Regions from separate parts of the Methyloceanibacter caenitepidi genome, predicted to be linked through region 2. Evidence: riboswitches for the same ligand, from Rfam matches in the RefSeq annotation. Region 2 holds a riboswitch; each other region holds the start of a gene.

Region 1 (9,675 bases), 1.6 Mb from region 2:
ATTTCAATTTCTCGGTGGCCGCCGTTACCGGCTTTATCGCTCTGGCCGGCGTCGCCGCCGAGACGGGAGTCGTGATGCTGATCTATCTCGAGAACGCGCTGAAGGAGCGGATGGCCGCTTGCGAAGATGAGGGCAGACCGTTTGGACCGGGCGATCTCCACGCCGCAATCGTTTCCGGCGCGGTGGGCCGCGTGCGCCCCAAGATCATGACCGTGGCCGCGATCATGGCGGGCTTGCTCCCCATACTCTGGGCGCATGGTGCCGGCAGCGAAGTCATGCAGCGGATTGCAGTACCGATGATCGGCGGCATGGCCTCGTCGACGCTTCTTACCTTGGCGGTGATTCCGGCCATCTACAGCCTGGTGAAGGGCTTCGAACTGCGGCGGAAAATGACGAGCCCAAAGTCACACCATTCCGAGGTTGCGTCGCACGGCGTCTAGGCGGCATGTTGTCGGTCGTTGTGTGAGGTCCGGCCAAGGCGTTTGGCGCATTGTTCCCCTCGCAGCGATTTGGGGCCATCGAGGGAGGATGCCGGTGCGGAAGGTCTTGGGAATCTTGGTGCTCGTCTTGGGCGTCGCGGCGCTGTGCTGGTATGGCACCAAGCATCATGCCAAGCGAATCGAGCAGACCGTTGCCGATGGCGCCAACGGGGCCGTCGCCGCATCGGTGCACGGCCTGACGACCACTGTCACGGGCCGCGACATCGAGGTCAACGGCCTCGCCGACAGCGCCGCGGAACAGAAACGGATCCTCGAGACTCTCGATATCGTCCAGGGGCGGCGCGTCGTTCGTGACAAGATCAAGGTTCTTGAGTCGGTCGCTCCCTATACGTTCTCGGCGGTGAAGTCGGACAAAGGCATCACGGTTTCCGGGCATGTGCCGACCGAGGCTGCGCGGGCAGGTATCGCCGTCGTTCTCGATCACGATGCATCGTCGCTGAAACTGGCCTCCGGTGCGCCGGGCGGCTGGACGATGGTCGCGCAGGACGGACTCAGCGCGCTCATCAAGCTCAACAAGGGCACGCTCACCATGAAGGACAAGTCGTTGACCCTAGAGGGCGAGGCGACGACGCCTACCGCCGGGGAGGCGGCGCTGGCCGAACTCAAGGACGTGCCGCCGGGCTATATGGTGGACACGTCGCTCAGCTATCTCGACGACGGCAAGCCGATAGAGTTCGAGCTGGTCTATTCCGCCGCCGATGGGGCATCCGTCAGCGGTAAGCTTCCGGCCGGCCTCACCACCGAGGCCATCGCCGCGGCGCTTGGTCTCGATCAAGTTTCCGGGGAGCCAAGCATCGCGATTTCAGGCGACCCCGAGCCTGCGCTCGCCATTCTTAAGAAGCTCGGCTCTTGGCTGCCCGAGTTCGACTCGCTGAAATTGACGCTCGGTGACTCCGGCAATGCGGCGCTGTCGGGGGGTGACAACGGTTTTCCGTTCGCCGGAAACGCAAGCCCGGGCGCGGATATCGAACTTCTCGAGACGGGTCTGTCAAAGGATCTCGGGGATGCAGTCGCCGTGCGTGTGGAGGCGGCGACCGATCTGCCGCCAGACGGCACAAGCCGCAAGAACGCGGCGACAGGCGAGACCGAGGTGATGACGGCCGGCTATTGGCTGCCGCAAATGGACTTCGTGGCCGGCTACGGTCAGTGCCGCGACAAGGCCAACGCCCTTCTGTCCAAGCGCGACGTCAATTTCGTGACCGGCTCCGCGCGGCTCGACGCGCGCTCCTTGCAGGTCATCAACGCGATGACGGCGCTCGTTATGAAGTGCGTCCAGTCCGGCAATCTGCGCGTGGAGGTCGGTGGCCATACGGACAGCCAGGGCGATAGCGACTTCAACATGGACCTGAGCCAGAAGCGTGCCGACGCGGTCGTCGAAGCCCTCAAGAAGCGCGGCATCCCGGGGGATGCGATCACGGCGGCGGGCTATGGCGACACGAAGCCGCTGGCCGAAAACGACACGGAAGAGGGCCGGGCGGCGAACCGACGCGTCACCTTGGCGTTCACTCAATAAGCGGCCCGGAAGGCCTACAAGGGGGATTGTTCGATGTTCAAGAATTGGGGCTTCCTGCTCGCAGAAATCTGGTTCCTCATCGTGCTCGCAGCCCTTCTGGGACTGTTCGTGGGATGGCTCCTGTGGGGCGGCCGTCGCAAGACCTCCTACAAGAGCTCCGGCGACGAGGCAGGGACATTGCGCGCCCAACTTGAAGATTGCCGCGCGAGCTGCCGGGAGAAGGACGATCTGATCGGTCGCCTCGAGGGGCGGCTCGAAGGCCGCGGAACCTCGAAGGAGGCTCGTCCAGCCACGCCGGCGATGGCTGCGGCCCCTGCCAATCTTGCAGTCATGAATGCACCGGTTGCCGAGCGCGCCAGCGAGGGCGTCAAACCCAAGACGCTCGATGCGCCGCTGGAGGGCAAGGCGGATAACCTGAAGAAAATCAAAGGTGTAGGCCCGAAGCTCGAAAAGCTCTGCAACCGTTTGGGCTTTTGGCATTTCGACCAGATCGCCAATTGGACCGACGCTGAAGTGGCCTGGGTCGACGCCAACCTCGAAGGCTTCAAAGGACGGGTCACGCGCGACGACTGGGTCGCGCAGGCCAAGCTGCTGGCGGAAGGCCGCACGACCGAGTTTTCCAAGCGCGTCGAGGCCGGCGACGTCTACGAGAAAGACAAGAAATAGGAAAAATCAGACCGCACTGCTTGACCGGCGCCCCGAGTCGGCCAAAAGTTCGCCCGCCTATGGTGTCCGGGCGCGGAAACGCGGCCGGATGAAACGGGAATAGGTGGGGCCGTCCGCGGCCCGAAGCCTAGCCGCCCCCGCGACTGTATGCGGTGAGCCGCCTTCCACCGATGTCACTGGCCCAACTGTCACCCAAGGCAAGGGCTGGGAAGACGGAAGCCGGCCGCGACCCGCGAGCCAGGAGACCGGCCATTCGGCAAACGGACCAACCCATGCGCCGTCGGGTGAGACGGCAAAGGAACCACAACATGCATATTGAACCTGGCCTTGTTGCCGACAGTAAGATTTGGCTGAGTTACGCCACCGCCGCCGGCGCAGGCGCCTACGGCCTGAAGCTCGCTTGGGAAGACGTGAAGGAGCGGGGGCCGGTGTCGCTGCTCGCTCGGGCCGCGGGCGCCACATCGCTCGTCTTCTGCTTTTTCGAAGTGTTCCCGCACTACCCGGTCGGGGTCTCCGAGGTTCACCTTATTTTCGGCTCGACGCTGTTCCTGATCTTCGGCGGTGCGCCCGCAGCTATCGGTTTGGCCTTGGGCCTTTTCCTGCAGGGCCTCTTCTTCGCGCCTTTCGACCTGCCGCAATACGGCATGAACGTCACGACGCTGCTAGTGCCGCTGTTCGGTCTGCGCTACCTCGCCGGCAAGGTCATCGAGCCCGGCACGCCCTATGTGGATTTGAAGTACCGTCAAGCTCTGGCGCTTTCGACGGCCTATCAGGCGGGGATCGTCGCCTGGGTGACGTTCTGGGCGCTGTACGGCCATGGCTTCGGCGTTGAGAACGTCCAGTCGATCGCGACCTTCGGCGGCGCCTACATGTTGGTGATCATTGTGGAGCCGCTGGCGGATCTCGCCGTGCTCGCCGGTGCCAAGGCGATCAATGCCTTGCGGGGCAGCGTCCTGGTCGGAGACCGGCTCTACAATCCGGCCTAGTCGGAACTGGCAAAACGACGGTTCAAGACGGCGGTGCGTTCAGTCGCACCGCCGTTTTTTTGCTGTGTGGAGATACGGAACGTCCGGGCGGATAGGCAGCGGGTTTTGCAAAGCCGAGGATTGCCTGCTCTGCTAGAAGGGGACGCTCGTCCAATTAGAGGCGAGCCCGCGAAGGTCTTCGCGGACAACAGCACGAACAACGGCACACGGGAGGGACATCATGGCGACGGAAGAAGACGTATCTATCCCCAATCCGGACGCGTTCTACTCGCCTCAGCAGCGCGCGCTCCAAGACGAGATGCAGAGCCGGCCGCTCGCCAACGCCGTGGTCTTTGCCGTGGTTCGCGACGAGCTTGACCCGGAGATGGCCGGCTTCATCTCCAGCCGCGACTACTTCTTCCTTTCCACGGTAAACGAGGACGGAGAGCCGACGGTCTCATACAAGGGCGGCAATGTGGGCGTCGCCCATGTGGTGGACAACAAGACGATTGTGTTCCCGAGTTACAATGGTAACGGCATGTACTTTTCGGCGGGCAATATCTCCGCCACGGGGAAGGTCGGTATGCTGTTCATCGACATGTGCACGCCCCATCGCGTGAGGGTGCAGGGCACCGCGGCGCTGTCCCAGAACGAAGACCACATGAAGCTCTTTCCCGGCGCCGAGTTCGTGGTCGAGGTCAGGGTCGACAAGGCCTTCATCAATTGCGCCCGCTACATCCACAAGCATGAGCGCGTGGAGGCCACGAACCGCTACGTGCCGGATGCGACGGGAGAGGCGCCGCTGCCCGCCTGGAAGCGGATCGATCTGATTCAGGAGGCTCTTCCTGAAGCCGACGCCGGCCGGGTCGCCGAGAACGGCGGCACAATCACCGAGGACGAGTACAAGCAAAAGGTGATGGACGGGACGTCCTAGGTCTGGCCCTCACGCCCTAAATTGACATCCGGCCACGATCCGTGCCCAAAGCGGGTACGGACGATTTCAGCTGTGGCCCGAAAACGTTTCGCGGCACCTGAGCGAAAGGCGGTCGCGAAACATGCTTGAGCCCGATGACGGCGGTGCCGGCCGCAAACTGCATCAACTGGTGGGGCTGGTACTTGGCCCGGTCGTCTTTACGGCCTGTGTCATCAGCTCCGCGCCGGAGGGATTGTCGGCCGCGGGCTGGTCCGTTGCGGCTCTGGCCTTATGGATGGCCATATGGTGGGCCACGGAGGCGGTCCCGCTCTTCGTGACGGCGCTTCTGCCGCTGGCCGTCTTGCCGCTTCTCGGTGTCGAGGGCATCGACGGGGCCGCGGCGCCGTTCGCACATCCCGTCGTGTTCTTGCTGCTGGGCGGCTTTCTGATCGGCCTCGCGCTCGAGAAATGGAATCTGCATCGGCGTATCGCCTTCCACATTATTCTCGCGGTCGGTAGCCGTCCGCTCAACCTCATCGCGGGCAAGATGCTTGCGACAGCCTTCCTGAGCATGTGGATCACGAATACGGCGACGACCATCATGGTGCTACCCATTGCGATGTCGCTCATCGCCGTCGTCGCACCGGACGGGAAACGTGCGCATGGCGAGGCGGCTAATTTCGGCACCGCCATGATGCTCGGCATCGCCTATGCGGCCTCCATCGGTGGCATGGCCTCGCTCGTGGGCTCACCGACAAACTTGCTGGCCGCCAGCTATCTGGAGGAGGTCTTCGGCATCGAGATGACGTTCCTCGACTGGATGCTGTTCGCGCTGCCGATCTCCGCCATGCTTCTCGTGTGCGCCTATCTCATCCTGACGCGGCTCGCGTTTCCCGTGTCCAACCGCCTCGGTAGGGTCGATCCGGGGCTTGTCCAAGGGATGTTGCACGCAATGGGGCCGATGACGGGTCCTGAAAAGCGCGTCTGTGCCGTATTCTCCACGGTCGCGCTGTGCTGGATCGTTTCACCGTTGGTCGAAGACCGGCTCGGATTCGATATCTCCGACACGGGCATCGCGATCATCGGCGCGATCGCACTCTTCGCCATCCCGGCGCATTGGCCCGACCGGACCTTCCTTTTGGATGCAACGGCGGTACGCCGAATTCCCTGGGAGGTTCTGATCCTGTTCGGTGGCGGGCTGAGCCTTGCCAAGGCTATCGACACGACTGGTCTTGCGGCGTGGATCGGGAACGGCCTGTCCTTCTTGGATGCCATGCCGCTGTTTGTACTGATCTTCGGCGTGACGCTGCTCGTGGTCTTATTGACGGAGTTGATGAGCAACACGGCGACTGTCGCGGCCTTTCTGCCGATCGCCGGCAGTCTTGCGCTCGGGACGGACGTGGCGCCGCTTCTGTTCGTGATGCCGATTGCCCTCGCGGCGTCATCGGCCTTCATGCTGCCGGTCGCGACCCCGCCGAACACGCTTGTTTTCGGTACGGGCTACGTCACCCTGCCTCAGATGATGCGCGCCGGCGCGCTGCTGAATTTGTTCGGAACGGCGATCATCGCGGCCGCCGTGACGCTGGCCGCGCGGTTCCTTTAGCGAGATGGCGGGAAGTGGCCCGGCCAGGAGCCCATTCCTGTCCGGGCCGAAACGCCTTTATTGTTAACTTCCCGTTCGGTTTTGAGCCCTAAAACGCTAGCCCCTCAATTGTTAACGAGGTGTTAACGCCGAGGCGATCCGTCCACAGCCTTCGCCGTGACGGCGGCGGGCCGGCCCCCGGTTCTGATGGCGCAAGGCCAATGGCCTTGCGCGCCCATGGTATTGGGATAGGCTCGCCGCTCTTGAACCGTGGCGCCTTCTTCCCATGAGCCTTTCATCTTTTCTCCGGACGATCCTCCAAGTCGGATTTGTTTTGCTTCTGATCCTCGCCATTCCAGTGGCGGGACTTATGTTGATTTCGGCCGGCCCCTTCGAAGAGGTGCGGCGCAAGGCGGCCCAGCACTTCATCAGCGAGGCGATCGATGTGCCGGTCGAGGTCAAAGGACCTGTCGAAATCGGCATCAGCCTCGAGCCGAAAGTTTCTCTTCGCGATATCGTGGCCGTTGAGAACCGCTTGCCGGCGGACATGAAGGATTTGTCGGTCAAGGCCGTCGTTGTAGAGATCCCGCTACTGCCGTTGTTGACGGGTCACCTGGATTTGAGCGGGTTGACTGTCGATGGCCTCAAGGTTGCGATCGACATCCCGCAAGGACGCGGCACCGGAGTGCAGGGCATCCAAGCGATTGCCGGATTTGTCGGCAACGTCGTGCATTCGGGCTCCTCCAGCGATTTCGAGATGCGCGACACCTTGATCGACATCACCGATCAGGAGACCGGGTTCAAGATCACCTATGCGTTCGATGCGGTCGTCAGTAAGGCAAGAGACGACGGGTCGATCGTCGTCGACGCGAAGGGACGCATGAATGGAGAGCCCTGGAAGTTCAGCGGTGATGTGAAGCCGCGGATGGATGGACAGAAGCGGACATTCGACTTCTCCGTCGACCATCCAGGCCTCGTGGGAGCTCTGTCTGGCGACTACGTCTTCGGTTCTGCTGGTGATGTGGTCGATGTGAAGGTGACGGCAGAGGTGCCCTCGCTGCAGCAATCCCTCGAGCTCTACGGCATCAAGGGCGAGCTGGACGGCTCCAGCGACTTCTCCGGCCGGATATCCGGACCGCTTGAGGCCCTGAAGCTATCGGACGTGGAATTCACGACCAGCTTCGAGTCCGGCGACGCCTACACGCTCTCCGGCGGCATTGACGATCTGACCGCCATGAGCGGTCTCGACCTGACCTTGGACGGTAAGATCAAGAAGCATGATCCACCCGACAGCCAGGTCTGGCCGTTCCTGAAAGTCGGCATCTCTGGTTTCTCGGGCAAGCTGAAGGGCTCTCTGGACGGCGTTATGGTGCGGGATCTTACCATCGACACCACGGCCATTGACACGACGCTCAGCACGCTGGGACCGATCACCGCGGAGCGTCTGTACAAGGATAAAGATGGTCGTCTCGGAATCTACGATGTTGTCATTCTCGCCGGCGATACGGAACATCCGGGTCTCCGCATCACCGGCGACGTGAAGGACATCATCGACTTCAAAGGCGTGGACCTCAAAGGCGTTTTCGATATTCCGACCACGGAGTTCTTGGATCTCGCTGTGAACAAGGACGTTGCCGGGCTCGGCCACTTTTCCGGTGACTTCGAGGTCTCCGATGCGGATGGATCGTTGGGACTTGAGGCGCTTTCGGCAAGAGTGACGGACAGCAAACTGCTGTCGCTGTCGCTCGATCTCTCCTACGACGACGTGAAGGCGGGAGACGACTTCGACCTTGCCACGCAACTCGACATTCCGAGCTTCGAAGCCTTGGCCGCCGCTCTCGGATCGGACGCGGCCGATGTGGGGCAGGTCAAGTTCGACGGCACCGTGTCGGGCGGCAAGAACAGGCTCAACCTGGCCGGGACGGCGCTCGCGGGCGAGACAACGATCAAGGGCGTGCTCAGCGGGGTCGTCAAAGACGGCAAGCCGTCGCTTTCGGGCAGTCTGTCCTCGCCGCTGCTGCATCTGTCGGACGTGAAGAGACTTCACGCGGTCGGTACGACCTATCTGCAGAACGTCGATGACAAGGATCTCGATGTCGTCGACTACAGCGACATGTGGAATGACCTCCCGGTCGACCTGGAGATCGACGTCGCCGAGATCGCGGGCGGCGGAACCGATGCGAGCAATATCAAGGGACAGGTGACGTATCTTTCGGGGATCGTGGGGCTCGACCCGCTGGCTCTCACCTATCTCGGCGGTCGGGCGACGACATCGGGCAAGATCGACACGGTCAAGAAGCCGACCAGTTTCGCCCTGAAAGGCAACGTGGACAGTTTGGCGATCGGCACGATCCTGAAAGAGATGAAGGTGAATTTCCCGGTGCGCGGTACGCTCTTTGTCGACTACGACCTGACAGGCGCGGGCAATACCATCGCCGAGATTCCCGGCTCACTCGGCGGATCGGCGCGTTCGTCTTTGCGCGACGGCTGGATGGGATCAGACTTGATCAATCTGACCGGCATGAGCCTGCCGGCCTGGCTTCTGTCGCGCGAACGCGGCGGTGGTACCGAGCTTGTTTGCGTCGTAGCGCCGTTTGCCTTCAACGAGGGCCGGGGCACCACGCGCGGTCTGGTGCTCGAAACGCGCGAGGTTCAGATCGCGGGCGTGGGCTATGTGAACCTGCGGCGGGAAACTATCGATCTGCGGTTCAAGCCGCAGCCCTTGCGGCGGGAACTCATCCAGGTCACCCAGCCCTTCGCGATCCAGGGGAACCTCTACCATCCGACGGTCCATCTCAAAGGCGTACCGGTGTTGAACGCGCTAGCCGGATCGATCGCCTTTCCGTTCAACGCGCTCGACCACATCATTCAGCCGCGGCTTGGGGAGGTTCGTCACAAGCCTTGCCAGGTGATTCACACGGCGATGCCCGAAGAGGGCGGTAGAGAGCGCCGCCAGGGCGGCCGCGGCCCGCTCGGTCTCGGGATCCTGGGAGGCGAGGGGCCAGCCAGCCGTGCGCGCGAGCAGGGCCGCGGACGCGAGGCTCCCCGCGAGGGGCTGTTCGGGCGCGAGCGGCGCTAGGCTATTTTTTGCGGCGGTAGTGAGCCGTCATGAATTCGAACCACGCCCCGCCTTCGCCGGGCATGCGCGACTTCAGGGTCCAATGATCGTCGCTCTCGATCTCGATGATGTCCTGATAGGGGACCAAGGAGCCGTCGCCTGAGAAGCTCGGGCCTTCCGTGTCGAGCGTGAGAACCTTGCCGGCGGCGTCCAGAGAGCCGTCATAAATCCATAAATGGGTCATGCAGGACGCGACGAAGCTGCCGACGAAGCGTTGCTTCTGCGGATCGTAGCCGAGCGTGATGAGACTGTTGACGGGCGTCCCGTCCGGGGCGTCGCCGGATCCATCGCACAAGATCCACAGCCCGCCGAGCGACTGGACCGACGTTTCGCCGATGCTCTTCATCGGAGGCTCGCCGGGGCCCATGATGCATTCGCCTTCGAAGTTCCAGTCGCCGATCAGCCGATGTAGCCAATC
Region 2 (9,675 bases):
TCATCTTTGCCATATGCCCAAGCGTTCGATTATACCCGGCGCTTGAGCATCGGTCTTTGTGGGATCGGCCAGGCCTATCGGATAAGGCCCGGCCGACCCTTTCTATCGAAGTCTAACGGTTAGAGCTTTTCGTTTGGGTCCCTTGCTTCTGACCCGGACACTCGACCGCGGAACCACACTTTCCCAAGTTGTGATAGGCGTTGTGGTGCGCGGTGGCGACGTCCGACGATAGACTTACAGCGACAAACGCTACTCCAGTCAGGACGACTGCTAGTGATCGATACATTTTTCCACTCCTTTGGGCATCGATGGTTGTTCGACCGCCGCATGAACGACGGAACGCCCCCAAAAGGCGGGGGTCCCATGACTAGGCAGGCCCACTCCAGGGACTGCTCAGACGAAGTGGAAAAAGCGAGGAGGTGGTGTAGGAGCGCGGATCACCGCGCTTCTGAACCGCGAACCTTCAGTTGATTTGAGGGAGGTAGTTTTAGAGGCGGCTTCTTCCGTCCAGGTCAACGGCAAAGCCATGGGCGAGCAGGGACTATTGCAAACGACCGGCACAACACAAGGCTTGCTACAGCCATCGCAATGGTCGCACTCGCCAGCCCCAAGATTGGTAGCCGTGATCAAGTCGACAGCACCGACAATAGGTTGAGCGTGGCTCAAGCCCGCCACTGCGTGCGAACTTACGGTGAGGAAGATGGCGAAAGCGAGCCGACTGACGAACGTGACCATCTCATCAGAATGATCTCTCTGCCAAAAACATCAAGGGTCTCGTGATCAAATATTTGGCACTGGCATCCGACCCCAGTGTCGTCGTCGCTTGCACTTGCTTATGACACTTCAGCGCAGTTGCAGTCGGTAAGCCGCCACTTAACTTTGCCCGGCTAGAGCATCGAAGATGGGGCACGATTTTTGATCGCCGGGCTTACACGCCTCGGCCAGACTTTTTAGTGCTCTCTCCAACCGCTTTAGGTTGGCGATTTTGCCCTGCACCTGATCCACGTGCCGAAGAGTCAACTCCCTTGCAGCGCAATCCTGATTTCGCCCTGAGAGACTGATCAATGTGCAAATGTCGTCCAACGAAAAGCCGAGTTCACGGCTGCGACGAATGAAGGTCAGGCGTCGAGTATGATGCCGGTCGTACATGCGAAGCCCACCCCGAGTGCGGGGCGGAGCATCAAGCAGCCCCACGCGTTCGTAGTATCTAATCGTCTCGATGTTAATGGTCGAACGAAAAAAGGTAGAACTGGGGAGCGATTGCCTTCTTATTGGACACAACGTTGCACGCTGTCGTAAAGGTCATACTCCACCGTGAAGGATGTCATCATCACCCACTAGCCGATCATCACCACTTTGACCGTTCAGCGTTTCGTGTGAGCCGGCCCGAGTGGCTGGTTGCCATTCCTGAACGACCAATAAGCGAGAAGGCGCTTTGCTACCGGAGAGCCAGCCTGATCTATGTACGGCAGTCACATACGAATGCCGTACATCAACGCCCCGCTAGCCCCAACTGGCGGGGCGTCCTTTTGCATGCATTAGCCTGCGCTGAGCAACGGCCTGGCAGTGCCTCGGGACCATCCGCCTGCCAAGCAGGAACTGGCGAATTGACGAAGTTGGAATCTACTGATAATCATTTGCAAGACGGTTCCTCTATGAGGATGAAAAGGGAATGTGGAGAAGTTGGCATAATGCCAGCTAAGTCCGCAGCTGCCCCCGCAACTGTGAGCGGCAAGCCGAGCGCCAACATGTCACTGGGGGAAACCCGGGAAGACGGCGTCTAGGCAGCGACCCGCGAGCCAGGAGACCTGCCGTCACAGGTGCCTGATCGGCGTCGTGCGAGCGGGGTGCTCGCAGGCGAAGAAGGGAAGCGCTAGTTCGCGTTCCATCCGTGAAGGCTTCGCGCCGCAGGCGCACATGGATGGAAATCCTATCGTGAAGTCGATCACGGCCATTTGTCTCGTCACAACTTTATTCGCAAGTCCGTTTCTTATCGCTAACGGTTCATGGGCCGATCAGCAGCATCATCCACATGTCCGTCTTCCAGACGGGATAGGTGAGCTGCCGCCGGGGATCCCGGAGCCCTCGATTGCAACGAGTCTGCCAGGATATGGAGATCCTCGAAGTGTACGCAATGTCCTTGCCCGGCAGGGAGTTTCTTACGGCATCGACTACACCAGCGACGTGCTAGGCAACGTCTCAGGAGGAATGGAGCAAAGCGTACATTACGCAGGACTTCTCGAGGGATACCTCGATGCCGATCTTGAGAACCTCACCGGTGCACGAGGGTTGAGTTTCCATATAGATTTCTATCAAATTCACGGCACCAGCATCACTGCTGAAAACATCGGCAGCATCGTCAGCGTTAGCAACATAGAGGCATTCCCTTCCACGCGTCTGCATGAGCTTTGGCTTGAACAGGCTTTCTATGACGGGCACGCCTCTATCCGTCTCGGCCAGCTGGGTGCCGACAGTGAATTTCTCATTTCGGAGGTGGCTGCGAGATTCATCGCCTCTACCTTTGGCTGGACGACTCTCAGCTCCGACAACCTTCCTTTTTGGCGGTCCCATCTATCCGTTTGCATCACCAGGGGTGCGCGTCGCTGTTGAAGTTCAGGACCTATTCCAACTGAAATTTGGGATTTATGATAGTGATCCAGCCGGTCCCTGCGCCGAGGAACGTGATCCCGGGCAGTGTAACGCGCACGGCTTCGATTTTCGCCTTAACGATCCCCCCTTGTTGCTCTTCGAGGCCGACTATTCCTACGGCAACGGCAGCTGCCCGTCCGGCACGGTCAAACTTGGCGGCTGGTACGATTTTGGCGAGTTCGATGATCCAATACACCCGCTCGCGCAGGGGCTTTCTGCGTCTCGCCATGAAGGAAACCAAGCCGTCTATGTGGTAGTCGATCAGGTGCTCTATCAACCAGAAGGCCAATGCGGCACAGGAGGTGTATCGGCCTTCGCCCGAGCGATCCTTAGCCCGGCTGACCGCAATCAGGTCGACACTTATGCTGATGTTGGCATTGTCTTCGACGGATGGGTGCCCGGGCGCCCTCATGACGGCATCGCTCTAGGCGTCGCGTATTCCGGTATTTCGAACGAAGCCTCCGATCTCGACCGCAAGGCGGGGCTGCATATCATTCGCGATTATGAACTAATCCTCGAGTTGAACTACATTGCAGAGATCGTATCTGGCTGGGCGATACAGCCAGTGGTGCAATACATCCATAATCCCGGAGGCTCGGTGCCCAATCTATTCAACGATACACCCAACCAAAAAGTCGAGAATGCGTTGGTCGTTGGGATGAGGAGCATCATCAATTACTGATCCCAGGAATAGCGTGACGAGTAGAAACTCATGTGAAATCGGGCGGCGATTCAAAATCGCGAAACAGGCTAGAAAAGAGCGCGTCAATGCGGAGAACATGTTCGGCACCGGGTATTAGATCTCCTTGCACAACAACATCTCTTTCGGGGGCGCCGACGTCGGCCTTTGTGACGATGAAGGCCGGGTGGTAGGGCGCCAGGATAAAAAAAAGGGTGACGTGATCCTGCACCAAGGCAAAGTCTGAGCTTATAGCGCGAATTGCCGTCCTCGAGAGACCAACCCAACCAGATGTAGGCACAGGGTAACTAAACCTTCGTGTGCGTGACGCCAGAAATCGGTTGAGGTCCTCTACTGCCTGGTCACTATCCTAAAAATGAATTTTGTTCATATATTAAGTTGAAAACCCTTCATTATGCGCAGCACTCGAACCCTAATATCGTTGCCTGTGGATTTGAGGGGAGCAGTTTCGCGTGAGATGAGGCGCGCCCCAAGGTCGATCAGAGCCGGGGGGCAGTAAATGGAACTCCGTGTCACGGCGGCGCATTCCGCGTCGCGTTCGTCCAGGAAACTCAGCGAAGTTAGAGAGCGGCTGCTCGCCTTGGCGGCCTCTGCGGCGCTCATTGCCCTATCGGGTGAAATAGTTCATGCACAGGAGACCGGGAAAACAACCGGAGAGGGCGGCCTAGAATCGGGCGTGACCGGCAACGGCGCCCCCGCCGCCACGGGCGGCAGCCCCGATCCTGGAGCCGACACCCAGGTCCCTCCGGTGATCGTCGAGCAGGATCCCGACATTGAGGCCGCGCCCGCCGTGGTCGAGGCGGAGCCCGACCCTGAGCCGAGGCCGCGGCCCCGCCCCGCGCCGCGCACCACCGCGAGCGCTCCCGTGAGCGCGCCCGCCGCCACGGCCGACGGCGGCTACGCCTCCCAGGACGCGATCGAGGAGGCGATCTTCGATCTCCCCGTGGACGGCAGCACGCTGAACCGCGGCTCGTCGGGCGTCGACGGCTATTACGCCGCGGGCACCTCGTCCGCGACCAAGACGAATACGCTGATCATGAACATCCCGGGCTCGGTCTCGATCATCCCCGAGGAGCTCGCCGAGGATCAGGCCGCCAACACGCTCGGCCAGGCGCTGCTCTACGTTCCGGGCATCGCCGTGCAGCAGGGCGAGGGGCATCGCGATCAGCTGACCTTCCGCGGCCAGGAAACCACCGCGGACTTTTTCGTCGACGGCGTGCGCGACGACATCGAGACGTTCCGCGATCTCTACAACGTCCAGACCATCGAGGTGCTCAAAGGCCCGAACGCCATGATCTTCGGCCGCGGCGGCGGCGGTGGCGTGATCAACCGCGTCACCAAGCGCGCCGACGGCGTTCCGATCTACGAGGGCACGGTGCAGGTCGGCAGCTGGGGCCGCGCGCGCGGGACGGCAGACGTCGGCCAGGCGATCTCGCCCAACGCCGCGTTCCGCCTGAATGCCATGTACGAGGACTCGGAGACGTTCCGGGAATTCTCGTGGCTCGAGCGCTACGGCATCAATCCGACCATGGGCTTCAAGCTCGGCGAGCGGACCACGCTGCATTTCAGCTACGAGTACAAGACCCACGACCAGAACATCGACCGCGGCGGTCCGTCGATCGACGGCAGGCCGTTTCAGGCTCCCCTCGAGACGTATTTCGGCCAGCCCTTCGCGAGCTTGACCACGTTCGACGGGCACGTGGCCACGGCGACGCTCGAGCACGAGACCACGGGCGGCCTGCAGATCCGCAACCACACCTTCTTCGCGGACTACGACAAGCTCTACCAGAACATTTTCGCATCTTCGGCGGTGAACGCGCCGGGGCCGGGTCTGGTGGAGCTCGACGGCTATCAAAATATCGAAGCCCGCCAGAACTTCGTCAATCAGACGGACTTCTCCTATTCGTTCGCGCACGGGCAGCACCTCCGCCACACGCTGGTGGGCGGCCTGGAGTTCGGCGTGCAAAAGAACGATGCGTTCCGCAATCTGCCGGTCTTCGTGGCGCCGGGTTCCGGCATCTTCACCCTCGACGTGCCGGTGGCCGATCCGACGGTCTTCACCAGGACCCTGTACAACCGGCCGAACCGGCGCCGTTTCACCGACCTCGATACGTCGAGCGCCTTCATCCAGGATCAGTTCGAGATCACGCGCTATTTCGAGCTGATCGGCGGCATCCGCTTCGACCGCTTCGACGTCAGCTTCGAGGATACGCTGAACGGCTTCCAGACCTCGCGCGTCGACGACGAGTGGTCGCCCCGCGTCGGCGGCGTCGTCAAGCCGTGGGAGAGCCTGCATTTCTATGCGAGCTACGCCAAGTCGTTCCTGCCGGCGAATGGCGACAATTTCGGCGAACTCAGCGTCACGGCGTCGGATCTGGAGCCGGAGACGTTCGAGAACTACGAGACGGGCTTCAAGTGGACGATCATGCCGCGCCTGCTGTTGCAGGGCGCGATCTACCGCCTGGACCGCGACAACCAGGCGGTGACCATCGGTCCCGACACCTTCGCGCGCGGCCTGACCCGGACGCGGGGCAAGGAGATCGAGATCAGCGGCTACGTCACCGACAAGTGGCAGGTGTTCGGCGGCTATGCCCACACGGACTCCGAGATCCTCTTCGCCGGCGACGATCTCTCCCTGGTCGGCAACTCGGTGGAGTCCGTCCCGGTCGACACCTTCTCGATGTGGAACAAGTACCAGCTCACCAAGAAATGGGGCGTGGGCCTCGGCGTCATCTACCAGGCGGGCTGGTTCGCCGAGGCGAACAACGCGGTTAAGGTGCCGAGCTACACGCGGTTCGACAGTGCCGTCTATTACGACATCAACGAGCACTGGTCCGCGCAGCTCAATGTCGAGAACATGTTCGACACCGAGTACTGGATCTCCTCGCACAACAACAACAACATCTCCTACGGGGCGCCGACCTCGGCCTTCGTGACCATGAAGGCGAAGTGGTAGGATCTAGAAACCGCTAGAGGTCCACTCTGACCCGTCCGCTCGCTGTGATCAGGAGGGCCGTGGACGCCCCCGCCCATCCTTCGCTGTCGCAGTGGTGAAGTCTTGATTCGGCCTTGAATTCCCTCTAACTTTCGTAGGTTAGTTAGGGGCCTACTTCGTCTATAAATCTCATGCATAGAGCACGCAAGTTCGCCATTTTCGCGTTGGTGGCACTCCTTCTTCCGGCTTCAGCCGTGGGAGCGTCGCTAGTCTGGTGTGTGGGCCTCAACGGGCACAACGCTATCGAAAGCGCGGCGTCCAGCCATCATCATGAGACGTCCAGGTTTTCTTCTCAGGTGCGTGAGCTTTGCGTGGAAGGCGGACGCTGCCTAAATTATGATGTATTGCAGCTCGCTGAAGTTCCAAAGAAATTGGCTTCGCTTGCATCGCCATCGAAGAATCCGACTGCCTCAGCGATCATTTCGCATAATTATTTTGATGGCTCCGAATCTCCCTTGGAAGTGGTCCGCACTTGGACTGGTGTTGTCGCCAGCCAACTCGCCCATCTCCGCACCGTTGTGCTGCTGATCTAACTCTCTCCGATTACAGGCACTGACTTCGCGTGCATCAAGCGCGCAGTCATCTATCGCCGTGTATGGGGGGGGAAATGATCGCAACAAAAATACGACGGTTTATCATCTTGATTCTGACGCTTTCGCTGTCCGCCTGCTACAAGCAGCCGGTTTCCTATCTCGATGGCGGGCCATCCACCTTGGCGGATGGAAGCCGCCTAAACGCCGAGACGGACGTCTCAGCGGTCACGCCAGCCGATAAGACTGTCGTTCGCTACGCGAACGCATCGCGCTATCCGGACTCGCAGGCAACTTATACTGGCACGGTCACGCTGAGCGATGCGGTTCGGCGCGCTCTCCGTTACAGCCCGGCCTTGGAGGCTGCGTCGATCGAGGTTGATGCCAAGCGCGCGGAAACTGTTCAGGCGGGCCTTAGACCAAACCCTGTCATCACGGGAGATGTACAGAATGTCGGACAGGATGTTCAGGAATCTACTTTGGAGCTCTCTCAGGTCATTCTTCTTGGCGGAAAGCGGCTAAAGCGTATCAGGGCCGCCGAGCTCGATGTCGGGGTCGCGGAATGGGATTACGAAGCTGTGCGTCTGCGGACAGCGAGCAACACTGCGGAGGACTTTGTCGACGTTCTGGGAAGCCAACGACGGATTCAGATCCTTGGCGAGCTCGAGGGCGTGGCCAGACAGCTCAAGAAAGCGGTGAACGAACGGGTGGATGCCGGAACGATAAGTGCGGTTGACCTAAAGAGAACCGAGATCGAAGTCATTCGTGCGCAGTCCCAGCTAAGTCAAGAAAAATCGCTCCTTGGCGTTCTACGCCGCCGGCTCGCGAACAACTGGGGTGCGCGCAGCGCAGACTTTGAGTACGTCAAGGGTGACTTGGCGACGGGCACTCGTCTGCCGTCGGCAGACCAACTCAGCGCTTTTTTGTCTTCGAATCCTGACGTTGCACGCTGGACGACCGAGATGATGCAGCGGGAGGCCGTTCTTAGGTTAGAGAAGTCCAAACGGATACCCGACCTGACTGTCGGCGCTGGCGCGCGGAACGTAAGGGACGCTGACGAAACGGGAGCCCTAGTTGGCCTCTCGATTCCGCTACCGGTATTTGATCGCAATCAGGGCAATATCGCTGCCGCACAAACCCGCGTTTTCAAGGCGCGACGCGAGACAATGGCCGCAAGAATCGATGTGAATTCCCAGATGCTGGAGGCCTACGGCGACCTTGTGGTTGCCTCCCGAAAGCTTGAGGCCCTGCAGAAACAGATCCTGCCTACCGCTCAAGAAGTCTACGCAGACACGAACAAGGGCTATGCCGCCGGAGAGTTCGATCTCTTGAGCGTTTTGGATTCTCAGCGAACCCTGTTTGCGACACGCCTGGAGATCGTGAATGCGCAGGCGGACTTCCAAAAGGCAAAGGTGAGAATCGAAGCTTTGATTGGACGCAGCCTCTATGACTTCTGAGAAGAATGGGAATCAACGACGCCCGCTGAACCGGCTGCTCATTGGGACGGCAATTCTTGTCGTCTTGATGGTTATGGCCGCCGTTGCTGTTTGGCTTCCATACTCGAGAGCAACGATTAATTCCCTCGTGACCACCGGTGTCGAGCGTGCAGAGACCAGCATCAACGGTGCTGGAACGGGCCCCGACCGATCGGATCCGCCCCATGCTGAGAATAGTGACGAACAATCAAAAACCGAGACCGAGAAAGACCAAGTTGCAGCAATCGGTGGCCCGGCGGACGACGGCGAATCATCGTCAGGGCAGCACGAGTCTGAAGGGGAAGGGGCGCCGGACCTCGGTGTCGAAAATCTCAAGCGCCTCGGTATCAAAGTCGCTGTCGCTGACGACAGCCCAATGGTGATGGATATCGAGCGTCCCGCAGAAGTGAAATTCGACAACGATCGGGTGGTTCACGTCGTGCCCCGCGTTGCTGGCGTGGTTAGCAGTGTGTCGGTGTCAGAAGGTGAGGTTGTCGAGGAGGACGAGGTCCTCGCGGTCGTTCATAGTCGAGAGCTCGCGGAAATGAAATCAGCGTATCTCGCTGATCTGGAGCGGCGAGACTTGGCATGGGAGAATTTCGACCGAGCGAAGCGGCTTTGGGAGAAAAAGATCTCTTCCGAGAAGGACTATCTGGCACAGAAGACCGCATTGGCTGAGGCGGACATTGCTTTGACCGCCTCGCAGCAGAAGCTTCGCGCGCTTGGTCTATCACAAAGCTACCTCGACAAGCTTAAGGATGGCGCGGTTGAAGACCTTGCGAAATATGAGATACGCGCGCCGATTACCGGAACTGTCATTAAGAAGCACATCAGCCTCGGTGAGGCTGTGTCCGTCGACAGTGACGCATTTATGGTAGCCGACACGTCGACCGTCTGGGTGGACATAACAGTCTATCCCGAGGACCTACGAGAGGTTGGCGCCGGACAAATTGTCCAAATTCAACTTGACGAGAACGACGTCGTTGAAGGGCAGATAGCCTTCGTCACGGCCGATGTACAAGAGGAGACGCGCACCGCCGTCGCGCGGGTCATCAGGGACAATGCAGGAGGCCGATTGAAGCCAGGCATGTTCGTCAAGGCGTGGATTGAACTGAGCCAAGAGACCGGCGGCGTTCGCGTTCCCAAGACTGCAGTGCAAAACTTCAACAACAACACCGTGGTCTTTGTCCAGGAGGGGGAAAGCTTCGAGCCGAGACCCGTCAAGCCTGGCCGCGAAAACTCGAAATACGTCCAAGTTCTATCGGGGCTTACTAAAGGAGAGAGCTACGTTGAAGAGGGGGCGTTCACGCTGAAAGCACTCATCCA
Region 3 (9,675 bases), 870 kb from region 2:
CGGCGCCTCGATCGCCGCGCCGCCAAGACGGGCCAGGCGCCGCAGCAGTGCGCGCAGGTTCGCAGCACCGCCCTCGCGGAAATAGGCCAGGAGAGTTTGCAGTTCGGCTTCGTCCAACGTCGATAGCTCGAACAGGCGCGGGTCGTCCCGGTCTTCACCCGGCAGGACAGCGAGCGCGATCCCGCGCTCACGGGCGACGGCGGACAGCCTCTCGACGCCATAGCGCCACCAGTCCAGGCCGCCCAAGAGCCGGACCACGATCACCTTGGCGTGCTGGGCGACAGTGTCGATCCAAAGATCGGTGGACATGGGATGGCGAAGGTCGCGCAAATGCGCGAGCCGCACGGACGGCACCTGTTCGCGCTCGTCGGCGTACGCGGCCGCGAGACCCGAGAGGTCGCTATCCGTGAAAGACAAGACCGCGATGTCGCCGGGCGTCTGGCCCAGGTCGATCGGCTCGGCGATGTCGTCGAGCGTCGCGCTGCTTGTCTGCAGGAGGTGCATCCGCGGGCCTTTCGGTTATCCGGCCAGGGCTTCTTGGCCAGCCCGTGACGTGTCACCGGTCAGAAACTTGGCGACCGCCTCGCGGTCGAGGCCCTTCAAGCCGATCACGACGACCTTGCCTTGGCGGTCCTCCGCCCGCTCCCAGGGACGGTCGAAATAGTGGTTCACGCGCGGCCCCACGGCCTGGATCAGCAGGCGCATCGGCTTGCCCGCCACGGCGGCGAAGCCCTTCACGCGCAGCACATCGTGCGCCTCGGCCAACTCGGCGATGCGCTGCGTGATGTCCGCGGCATCGGCGACCTCCGCGATCGGAACGACGAACGTGTCGAAATCGTCGTGGTCGTGATCCTCCTCGCTGTCGTGATGGGTCTTGCGGTTTTCAATATCGTCTTCCGCGCCGATACCGAGACCGAGGAGTGCGGTGGCATCGACCTTCCCTTCCGACACGGTCACCACGCCGATGCCGCGCGGAAGCGCAGCCGTCACCGACTGCATGGCGCGCTGGAGCCCGTCGGCATCGAGCAAATCGCGCTTGTTAAGGACGATCAGGTCGGCGCAGGCAATTTGATCCTCGAAAACCTCTTCGATGGGATCGTCGTGATCGAGCGCATCGTCCGCAGCGCGCTGCGCGGAGAGCGCTTCGATGTCGGCGGAGACTTGACCCTCGGCGAGAGCCGCGCCGTCGACGACCGCCACGACACCGTCAACGGTGACGCGGTTCTTGATGGCCGGCCAGTGGAAGGCTTGGACCAGGGGCTTCGGCAGCGCGAGGCCCGAGGTTTCGATCACGATGTGGTCGACCGGCGGCTCGGCCGCCAGGATCTCGTCGAGGGCCGGCACGAACTCGTCCGCGACCGTGCAGCACAGGCAGCCATTGGCGAGCTCGACGATATTTTCCTCGCTGCAGTTCTCGTCGCCGCAGCCTTTGAGGATCTCGCCATCGATACCCACATCGCCGAATTCGTTCACGATTACGGCCAGACGCCGCCCATTGGCGTTGGCGAGCACGTGGCGGATGAGCGTGGTTTTTCCCGAGCCGAGAAAGCCGGTCACGATCGTGCAGGGAACGCGGGCGACGGAATTCATTCAAAATCCTCCGGAATGGGGCCGAGTACGAGGGGTGGAACGCGCGCAACGAGGCCGCCCTTGAGGGCGTCGGGCCGGCCGCGCCAGGGCAGGAGACCGTCCTCTGCTTCTGCGAGCAGCATCGCGCCGTCGATGAGAGCGGCCGCATCGTCGGGGGTGCTCAGATCGCCGAAGACATAGGTCCAGCTGTCCTTCTTTCGCATTGCCGCGCTGAGCGAGCGCCGGCAATTGGCAAGGCATTCGACTTGGCGGACCGTTACGCGCGTTCCGCGCGCGGCCTCCGCTGTGGCCTCGGCGAGAAGCAGGCCCGCGCGGGGGGCATCGGCTGCGTCGTCCGGCTTGCGGCAGGTTACGCAGACATAGACCGTGGGGCCCTCCGGGATGGGGGCGGCGCTGTCCTTGGCGTCTAGGGGAGATGTCACCCTGATGATCCCTCGGCGATCCCAAGCGAAAGCCACAGCAGACAGGGTGCAATGCGGCCCAGATTCGGGCCGGAACGAGGACCAACCGTCGCAGAGGCACCCCGCCCGGCGAACGACTAGATCGACGACAGGTCTCCTGGCTTCGCGGGTCTCTCCCTTCGCCGCCTTCCCGGGTCAGTCCCAGTGGCAATGGCTCGGGCGCCCAAGACCGGTATCGAGACCGTTCGATGGGCTCACCGCTTACAGTTGCGGGGGCAGCCGCGGGTTTGGGATATCCCCATACCGCGTTCCCTGTTCGCTCGAAACGAGCAACCGTCGATCAGGCACATAAGGGCTTCCGGTGCGGGTTTGTCAATGCGTTGTATGGGTTTGTGATCTGCGGGCGCCACTCTCGGTCGTCAGGCCCGCCACCGAGGTTTCCCTCTTGCGACGGGCCCTTCAGGCTCTATAGTCGTTGCGCCGATGGTTCCCGCATGAGGCGGGACGCAAGAAGGGAACACGGTGAGGGAGTCTCCCGATTCCGTGGCTGCCCCCGCAACTGAAAGCGGAGAGCGCCCCTCGTCACGCCACTGGAGCGGTCGCTCCGGGAAGGTTGAGGGGATGCGCAGACCCGCGAAGCCAGGAAACCTGCCACGGCACAAACCTTGAACGGCGTCCTCGGGTGGAGGGCGCAAGGGGGGACCACATGACTCGTTCTTCGCTCCATCGCACCGCGCTTTTGGCGCTCGCCGCACTTATGCTCACCGCCGCGCCGGCCTCGGCGCACCACGTCATGGGCGGCGAAATGCCGTCCACGTTCGTCCAGGGCTTTCTTTCCGGTCTCGGCCACCCGGTGATCGGGCTCGACCATCTGGCGTTTCTCATTGCCGTTGGCGTCGCGGTCGGCGTCGGCGGTCTCAATCTCGGCCTGCCGGTCCTGTTCGTCGCGGCTTCGGCCGTCGGCGTCGGCATCCATGTCGTCGGGTTCCAGCTGCCTGGGGCCGAGCTTATCGTCGCGTCCTCGGTAGTGATCGTCGGCGCTCTCATCGCCGCCGGCCGCGCGTTGCCCCTCGCCGCCTGGGGCGCCTTGTTCGGCGCCGCCGGCCTGGCGCACGGCTATGCCTACGGCGAGTCGATCTTCGGCGCAGAGCCAACCCCGCTCTTGGCCTATCTGCTCGGCCTTGTGGTCATTCAAAGCGCGCTCAGCGTGGGCGTGGCCTTATTGTTCCGCATCCGCAATCTGTCCGTCTCGGCCGTGGCGCCGCGTCTGGCCGGTGCGGTTGTCGTCGGCATCGGCATCGCCGCGCTGCTCGGCCAGATCATCCCGGACGCATAGCGATCTGATGGCAGACAACAGCCTCGAGGACGAGGGGATTACCTTCGTCCTTGGGGGTGCCCGCTCGGGAAAAAGCCGTTTCGCCGAAAGCTTTGTCGCCAGTCTTCCTAGGCCCTGGGTCTATATTGCCACGGCCGAGGCCCATGACGACGAGATGAAGGCGCGGATCGCCGAGCACCAGGCCCGGCGCGAGGCCGGCTGGCAGACCTTGGAGGCGCCCCACGATCTGCATGACGCCATACGCGCGGCGCCGAAAGGGGCCATCGTCCTCGTGGACTGTTTGACCTTGTGGCTCTCAAATATCATGCACGGCCCTTTCGACGTCGGCCGCGCGATGGACCAGCTGGAGGACGCGTTGCACACCCGTGAGAGCGCCACCGTACTGGTCTCCAACGAAGTCGGAATGGGGCTGGTGCCCGAAACACCGCTCGGGCGCGCGTTCCGCGATGCGCAAGGGCGGCTCAATCAGCGTATCGCCGCCATCGCCAGCCGGGTGATTTTCGTGGTCGCGGGGCAGCCTCTCATCGTGAAAGGAAGCACATGACCAAATCGGTCGAAGAGAAAGACCTCGAGCGCCATCGCGCCAAGATGGCGAAACGCAAAGAGCTGCAAGATGCCGAGGTCGCCGAGAAGACCGTCGAGAAGGGGCTCCTGATCGTCCACACGGGAACGGGCAAGGGCAAGTCGACGGCGGCTTTCGGTCTTGCCTTGCGCATGATCGGCCGCGGCAAGCGCGTGGGGATCGTGCAGTTCGTCAAGGGCGCGTGGCATACGGCGGAGCGTGACGCCTTGGAGCGATTCGGCGATCAGGTTGCTTGGTATTCCATGGGCGAAGGCTTCACCTGGGAGACCCAGGATCTGGAACGCGACATCGCCGCGGCGGAGCGTGCCTGGGCCAAGGCGGTCGAGTTGATGGACGATCCCAGCTTCAGCCTTGTCATTCTCGACGAACTGAACATCGCGCTGCGCTACGACTATCTGCCTTTCGAAGAGGTCGTGGCCACGCTGAAGGCGCGGCGCCCGGACCTCCATGTGATCGTGACCGGACGCAACGCCAAGCCGGCGCTGATCGACGCGGCGGATCTCGTCACCGACATGACGCTCGTGAAGCACCATTTCGCCGCCGGGGTGAAGGCGCAAGCCGGCATCGAATTCTAGCGATGACCGCCCGCGCGCTCATGTTTCAGGGCACGGGCTCCGATGTGGGTAAGTCCCTGATCGTGGCCGGGCTGGCGCGCGCGCTCGTGTCCCGTGGACTGAAGGTCTTGCCCTTCAAGCCGCAAAACATGTCGAACAATGCGGCGGTCACCATCGATGGAGGTGAGATCGGGCGCGCACAGGCTCTGCAGGCGCGGGCGGCGCGCGAAACGCCAAGCGTTCACATGAATCCGGTTTTGCTCAAGCCGCAGAGCGAAGTCGGGGCGCAGATCATCGTGCGCGGCCAGGTTTACGGAAAGGCCAAGGCCGCGGACTACCAGGCGCTGAAGCCCGAGCTGATGGACGCGGTGCAGGATAGCTTCGCCCTTCTCAAGGACGAGGCGGACATCGTTCTAGTCGAAGGGGCAGGCAGCGCCTCTGAAGTCAATCTTCGCGCGAATGACATCGCCAATATGGGCTTTGCACGCGAAGCCGACGTGCCCGTCGTGCTCATCGGCGATATCGACCGCGGAGGTGTCATCGCCAGCCTCGTGGGCACAAAGGCGGTGCTCGACCCCGACGATGCCGCGATGATCCGCGGATTCCTCGTCAACAAATTCAGGGGCGATCCGTCGTTGTTCGCGGACGGCATGGTGCGCATCGCGAGAGAGACGGGCTGGGAACCGCTCGGCCTGATCCCGTTCTTCGCGGACGCAAGAGCCCTGCCTGCCGAGGACGCGCTGGCCCTCGAGCAGCAGCAGGCCGCAAAGACCGACGCGTTGCTGAAGGTCGCCGTGCCGCTGTTGCCTCATATCTCGAATTTCGACGACCTCGATCCGTTCGCCGCCGAGCCGGCCGTCGAAGTCGTCCGTATACGTCCTGGTGAGGCGCTGCCGGGGGACGCGCAACTCGTCATCCTGCCGGGCTCGAAAGCGACGCTGTCCGACTTGCGCGTACTGCGTGACGCCGGTTTCGACATCGATATCGAGGCGCATTTGCGCCGGGGCGGATCGGTGCTCGGCCTGTGCGGCGGCTATCAGATGCTTGGGCGTGTGTTGCGCGACCCGGACGGCATCGAAGGGCCTCCCGGAGAGGCCGAGGGTCTCGGTCTACTCGATGTGGAGACCACGTTGTCGGACGAGAAGCGTCTCGAGCCGGCGTCCGGCCACACCTTCGACGGTGTCCCGTTCGAGGGCTACGAAATGCATATGGGACGCACGAAAGGGCCCGATTGCGCACGGGCGTTCGCACGGCTCGACACGGGCTTCCAGGACGGCGCGATCTCGGCGGACCGTCAGGTTTACGGCACCTACGTGCACGGGCTGTTCGCGGACGACCGCCAGCGCGCCGCATGGCTAGCGCGGTTCTCCGCTGGCCCGTCGCAGATTCGCTACGAGGAACAAGTCGACGCCGTGCTGGACGATCTAGCCGCTCATTTGGAGGACCATGTCGACATCGACCGCCTACTCACCTTGTCGCGTTGAAGATCATGCCGAGCACGGCCGCGATCGCCACAAGCGCGATCAAGACTGCGTCGGCGCGCGCGTACAGGCGAAGCGCGGCGCGAATGTCTTGGGCGGTTGCGGTGCGCCGGCCGTCGCCGAGCCAAGGGCCGTCCGTATGCGATCCGGCGTAAGTGCGCGGTCCACCCAGCACCACGCCGAGGGCCCCTGCCATGGCCGCCTCCGGGTACCCGGCATTCGGGGAGGCGTGCTTGGCCGCATCGCGCCGCATTGCCGTCCACGCGCGCCCGGGAGATGCCTCTTTCGTGAGGGCCGCCGCGGCGACGAGCAACAGGCCGGACAGGCGGGCGCCCGGCAGGTTAACGGCGTCGTCGAGCTTGGCGGATGCGCGTCCGAAATCCTCGTATCGTTCGGAGCGATGACCGATCATGCTGTCGGCCGTGTTGATGGCTTTGTAGAGCGCTCCGCCCGTGAGCCCGGTAAGCCCCAGCCAAATCACGGGCGACACGACGCCGTCGGAGAAATTCTCGGCGAGACTCTCGATGGCCGCGCGCGCGATGCCGGCTTCATCGAGTTCAGTTGTATCGCGGCCGACGATTTGCGCGACGGCGTCACGCGCGTCCCTCAACGAGCCATTCTCCAGAGCCTCCGCAACCGCTGCCACGTGGCTGTAAAGGCTCCGTTGCGCGATCAAAGTGCTTGCGGCGAGGGCGGCGAAAAACAGTCCGTAAGGCAACAGGAGCAGTGCGGTCTCGAGAAGAAGCGCGCAGGCGCCGACAATGAGCAGCAGGAGCACGAGTGCCATGAGGCCCGCACGCCGCCGCCGCTCGCCACCCGCCGCGGAGTCGTTGAGCCGCCTATCCAACCACCCGATCAAACGGCCCATCCAGGTCACGGGATGACCGATATGTGCCGTGAGCCAAGCCGGATAGCCGACGGCAAGCTCGACGAGCATCGCAAGAAGCGCTAGCGGTGCTGCCATGACGTCACCCGATCCATACCCACTCAAGAGCCTCGCGGCCGCATACGCCGCGGACGAAACGCACGCCCCATTTGTGCACGGCGGCGACCGCGGCGCGGCGCGCGCGCAATTTCCCAACGCGCCCCAGCCAATCGTCGACCTGTCGACCGGCGTCAACCCTCATCCCTATCCTATCGCCGATTGTACCGCCGACGATTTTGCCCATCTTCCAGATCCGGGCGCGCTCGCACGTCTCTTGGATCCGGCCGCGGCCGTCTACGGCGCACCGTCGACACAAAACGTGGTGGCCGCGCCGGGAAGCCAGATCTTGATGGCGCTGATTGCCGATCTCTTGCCGCAAGGGCCGGCCGCGATTTTGGGGCCAACCTATGCGGAACATGCGCGCATTGCGGCGCTGGCCGGGCACACGGTGGTAACGGTCCAGACTCTGGCCGAACTCGAAGAGTCGACTTTGGCTGTCGTGGTCAATCCCAACAATCCGGACGGACGCGTGACGTCGCGGGATGATCTCTTGAGACTGGCCGACAGGCAGAGCGTCAACGGCGGCATTCTCGTCGTGGACGAGGCCTTCATGGATGTCGGTCCCAATGGCGCCAGTGTTGCGGATCAGGTGGAGCAAGCCCCCATTGCCGTCTTGCGCTCGTTCGGCAAGTTCTTCGGCCTTGCGGGTTTGCGTCTCAGTTTTGCGCTGACGAACCGAGCGCTTGCGAGACAGCTTCGCGCGCGGCTCGGCCCGTGGCCGGTTTCCGGGCCGGCGCTTTCCATCGGCGCCGCCGCGTTCGCCGACAAGGCTTGGATCGACAGCACACGAACGACGCTGAGAGCCGCGTCGGAGCGGCTGGAGATGTTGCTTCGCTCGGCCGGTCTGACGCCGCTGGGGCGCACGGATCTCTTCTGCCTCGTGAGCAGTCCGCGTGCGCAGGCGATTTTCACGGCGCTGGGCGAGGCAGGCATCTTCGTGCGACGGTTCGATGAGAACCCGCAAGCTTTGCGATTCGGTCTTCCGGGAAACGAAGTAGAGTGGCAGCGCCTGAGCGGCGCGCTCAAATCCCCGTCCTAAGACGTCTTCCGCGAGTGCGCCCTAGTGGGCCCAGCGGCGGTTATAGTGCTCGGCGAGTTCTATGCTGCCCTGCGCTTCTTCCGGCAGGAGCCTTGCGATCACACCCATGGCGAGTTCGACGGACACTTCGCTGCCGCCGCACTCTTTGAGTTGATCCCGAAGCCAGCCATAGACTTCCTCGTCGCCCGATTTCAGCCCTACGGCGATTTCCTCGAGCATTTGCACCAACGATTCGGCTGCCATCGCGTCCTCCGATCGAACGAAGCCCAAGGAAACCATGGGCTTACGGCTTGGTTAAAGCGTTCCTGGTGCGATTCTTCCCCGAACTGATCATACCCCAATGGTGCGTCTGCGAAGTTGCGGATGGGCCACAGTCGGCTGTTTTCTCCCCCCTAGTGGGCGGGCCCCAGCGTGTAGGCCGGCATCTGCTGGTCCGCTTCGGTCGTTCCGGTGAACGGGATCGGCTTGACCGATGCCGTCGAAACCGGGGCCGTGTCGTCGGCAGCTGCGAACAGGCCTTGCTTGGGCTGCGGCCGGCAGTAGTGGCCGCCACCCTTCGATACGTTGGTGATGAGCAGGTCCACGTGGAAATGGTTGTAGTGGGCCCGGTCGCTGCCGGGACCTAGAACCGTGAAGAACTCTCGGCAAGCGCCCGCGAAAGCTTCGCGCAGGAACGCTTTCTCGGCGGCCGTGCCGCGCCACCAGCCTTTGACGACCGTGATGGTGCGGCCGTCCGCGAGCGTGAATCCGGCGATATCCAAGGCGTTTCCGAAGGCGTGCTCGGACAGTTTGCCGGTCGATTTGCTGTTGCGGCCGCGGCAGCTATAGGCGGAGATCTGCTTGATTTCGACGACCGGTTGCCGGAACTGGCGCATGGCCGCCCGCTGCACCGAATTGTTGAGCCAGCGGTCGAGCGCCGCCGTCATGGGGCAGCCCATGGTCGCAGTCGGCGCGACGCGGACTCGGCCGCCGAGCGCCGCCGAGACCCGCAGCGGCGCCAAAATGCCGCATGCGCTGCGGCCACGGATCGAAGAGACCTGCGTCACATAGGAAGACGCACGCACTTGGCCCGAGGCCATGCACTGTGCCTCGGCACGGTCGCGCCATTCCGCGCGCGTGTCGTTCGGAATACCGCCGCCACCGCATGAACTGAGAAAGACAGCCGCTGCCAGTGCGGCGGCCGGATACGCAATACGAGCCCCCAACATGGCCACGACTTTGGGGCCAAGGTCGTGAAGAATTCTTCAATGCGGTGGTCCCGACTGACCCGGGGGGCCGGTCTTCAGAACCGGCGGAATTCAGCCGTTAATCGAGGCCGAGCGCCTTGCGGGCGCGGGCCGTTATGGACTGTCTCGTGGTGAAATAGCCCTCCCAAGGATCCGTCTTCAGCTGGGACAGGCGGCGAGGCAGCGACTTGACCGAATACGGCGCCCCGCTCTTGAGGCCCGCCAACTCGTCCCAGCGCAAGGGCGTGGCAACTGGCGCACCGGACTTGGCGCGCGGAGAATAGTTGCAGATCGCCGAACTGCCCCTGCCGTTGCGCAAATAGTCGATGAAGATCTTGCCGGTGCGGGTCCGCTTGAGCGGATTGGCCGTATAGCGATCCGGCACCTCGGCCACGAGGGCGTCGGCGACCGCGCGCGCAAATGCCTTCACCGCCGGCCAATCGGCCTTGGGGGTCAGCGGCGCGACGACATGCACGCCTT

The links. A riboswitch is a leader RNA that binds a small molecule or an ion and turns the genes downstream of it on or off. The one in region 2 is predicted to bind cobalamin.
Region 1: another riboswitch for cobalamin. It lies ahead of GL4_RS15045 (energy-coupling factor ABC transporter permease); the one in region 2 lies ahead of GL4_RS18090 (carbohydrate porin).
Region 3: another riboswitch for cobalamin. It lies ahead of GL4_RS01990 (DUF1636 family protein); the one in region 2 lies ahead of GL4_RS18090 (carbohydrate porin).

Annotation. Positions count from the first base shown of each region.
Region 1 is NZ_AP014648.1:3,123,304-3,132,978, reverse strand. Features, by position in the region: gene GL4_RS15060 (efflux RND transporter permease subunit) at 1-440, shown strand, start outside; gene GL4_RS15055 (OmpA family protein) at 535-2,013, shown strand; gene GL4_RS15050 (hypothetical protein) at 2,047-2,679, shown strand; cobalamin riboswitch at 2,723-2,947, shown strand; gene GL4_RS15045 (energy-coupling factor ABC transporter permease) at 2,988-3,665, shown strand; gene GL4_RS15040 (pyridoxamine 5'-phosphate oxidase family protein) at 3,886-4,578, shown strand; gene GL4_RS15035 (SLC13 family permease) at 4,700-6,160, shown strand; gene GL4_RS15030 (AsmA family protein) at 6,426-9,218, shown strand; gene GL4_RS15025 (DUF1579 domain-containing protein) at 9,220-9,675, opposite strand, start outside.
Region 2 is NZ_AP014648.1:1,304,240-1,313,914, forward strand. Features, by position in the region: gene GL4_RS17145 (MerR family DNA-binding protein) at 874-1,194, opposite strand; cobalamin riboswitch at 1,629-1,830, shown strand; gene GL4_RS18090 (carbohydrate porin) at 1,936-2,610, shown strand; gene GL4_RS16610 (carbohydrate porin) at 2,594-3,331, shown strand; gene GL4_RS17880 (hypothetical protein) at 3,360-3,560, opposite strand; gene GL4_RS06070 (TonB-dependent receptor) at 3,849-6,305, shown strand; gene GL4_RS17885 (hypothetical protein) at 6,476-6,877, shown strand; gene GL4_RS06075 (TolC family protein) at 6,952-8,331, shown strand; gene GL4_RS06080 (efflux RND transporter periplasmic adaptor subunit) at 8,321-9,675, shown strand, end outside.
Region 3 is NZ_AP014648.1:430,301-439,975, forward strand. Features, by position in the region: gene cobN (cobaltochelatase subunit CobN) at 1-504, opposite strand, end outside; gene cobW (cobalamin biosynthesis protein CobW) at 520-1,590, opposite strand; gene GL4_RS01990 (DUF1636 family protein) at 1,587-2,012, opposite strand; cobalamin riboswitch at 2,122-2,344, opposite strand; cobalamin riboswitch at 2,458-2,661, shown strand; gene GL4_RS01995 (HupE/UreJ family protein) at 2,698-3,327, shown strand; gene cobU (bifunctional adenosylcobinamide kinase/adenosylcobinamide-phosphate guanylyltransferase) at 3,335-3,871, shown strand; gene cobO (cob(I)yrinic acid a,c-diamide adenosyltransferase) at 3,868-4,485, shown strand; gene GL4_RS02010 (cobyric acid synthase) at 4,488-5,948, shown strand; gene cbiB (adenosylcobinamide-phosphate synthase CbiB) at 5,932-6,909, opposite strand; gene cobD (threonine-phosphate decarboxylase CobD) at 6,908-7,969, shown strand; gene GL4_RS02025 (hypothetical protein) at 7,991-8,212, opposite strand; gene GL4_RS02030 (extensin-like domain-containing protein) at 8,362-9,177, opposite strand; gene ligD (non-homologous end-joining DNA ligase) at 9,275-9,675, opposite strand, start outside.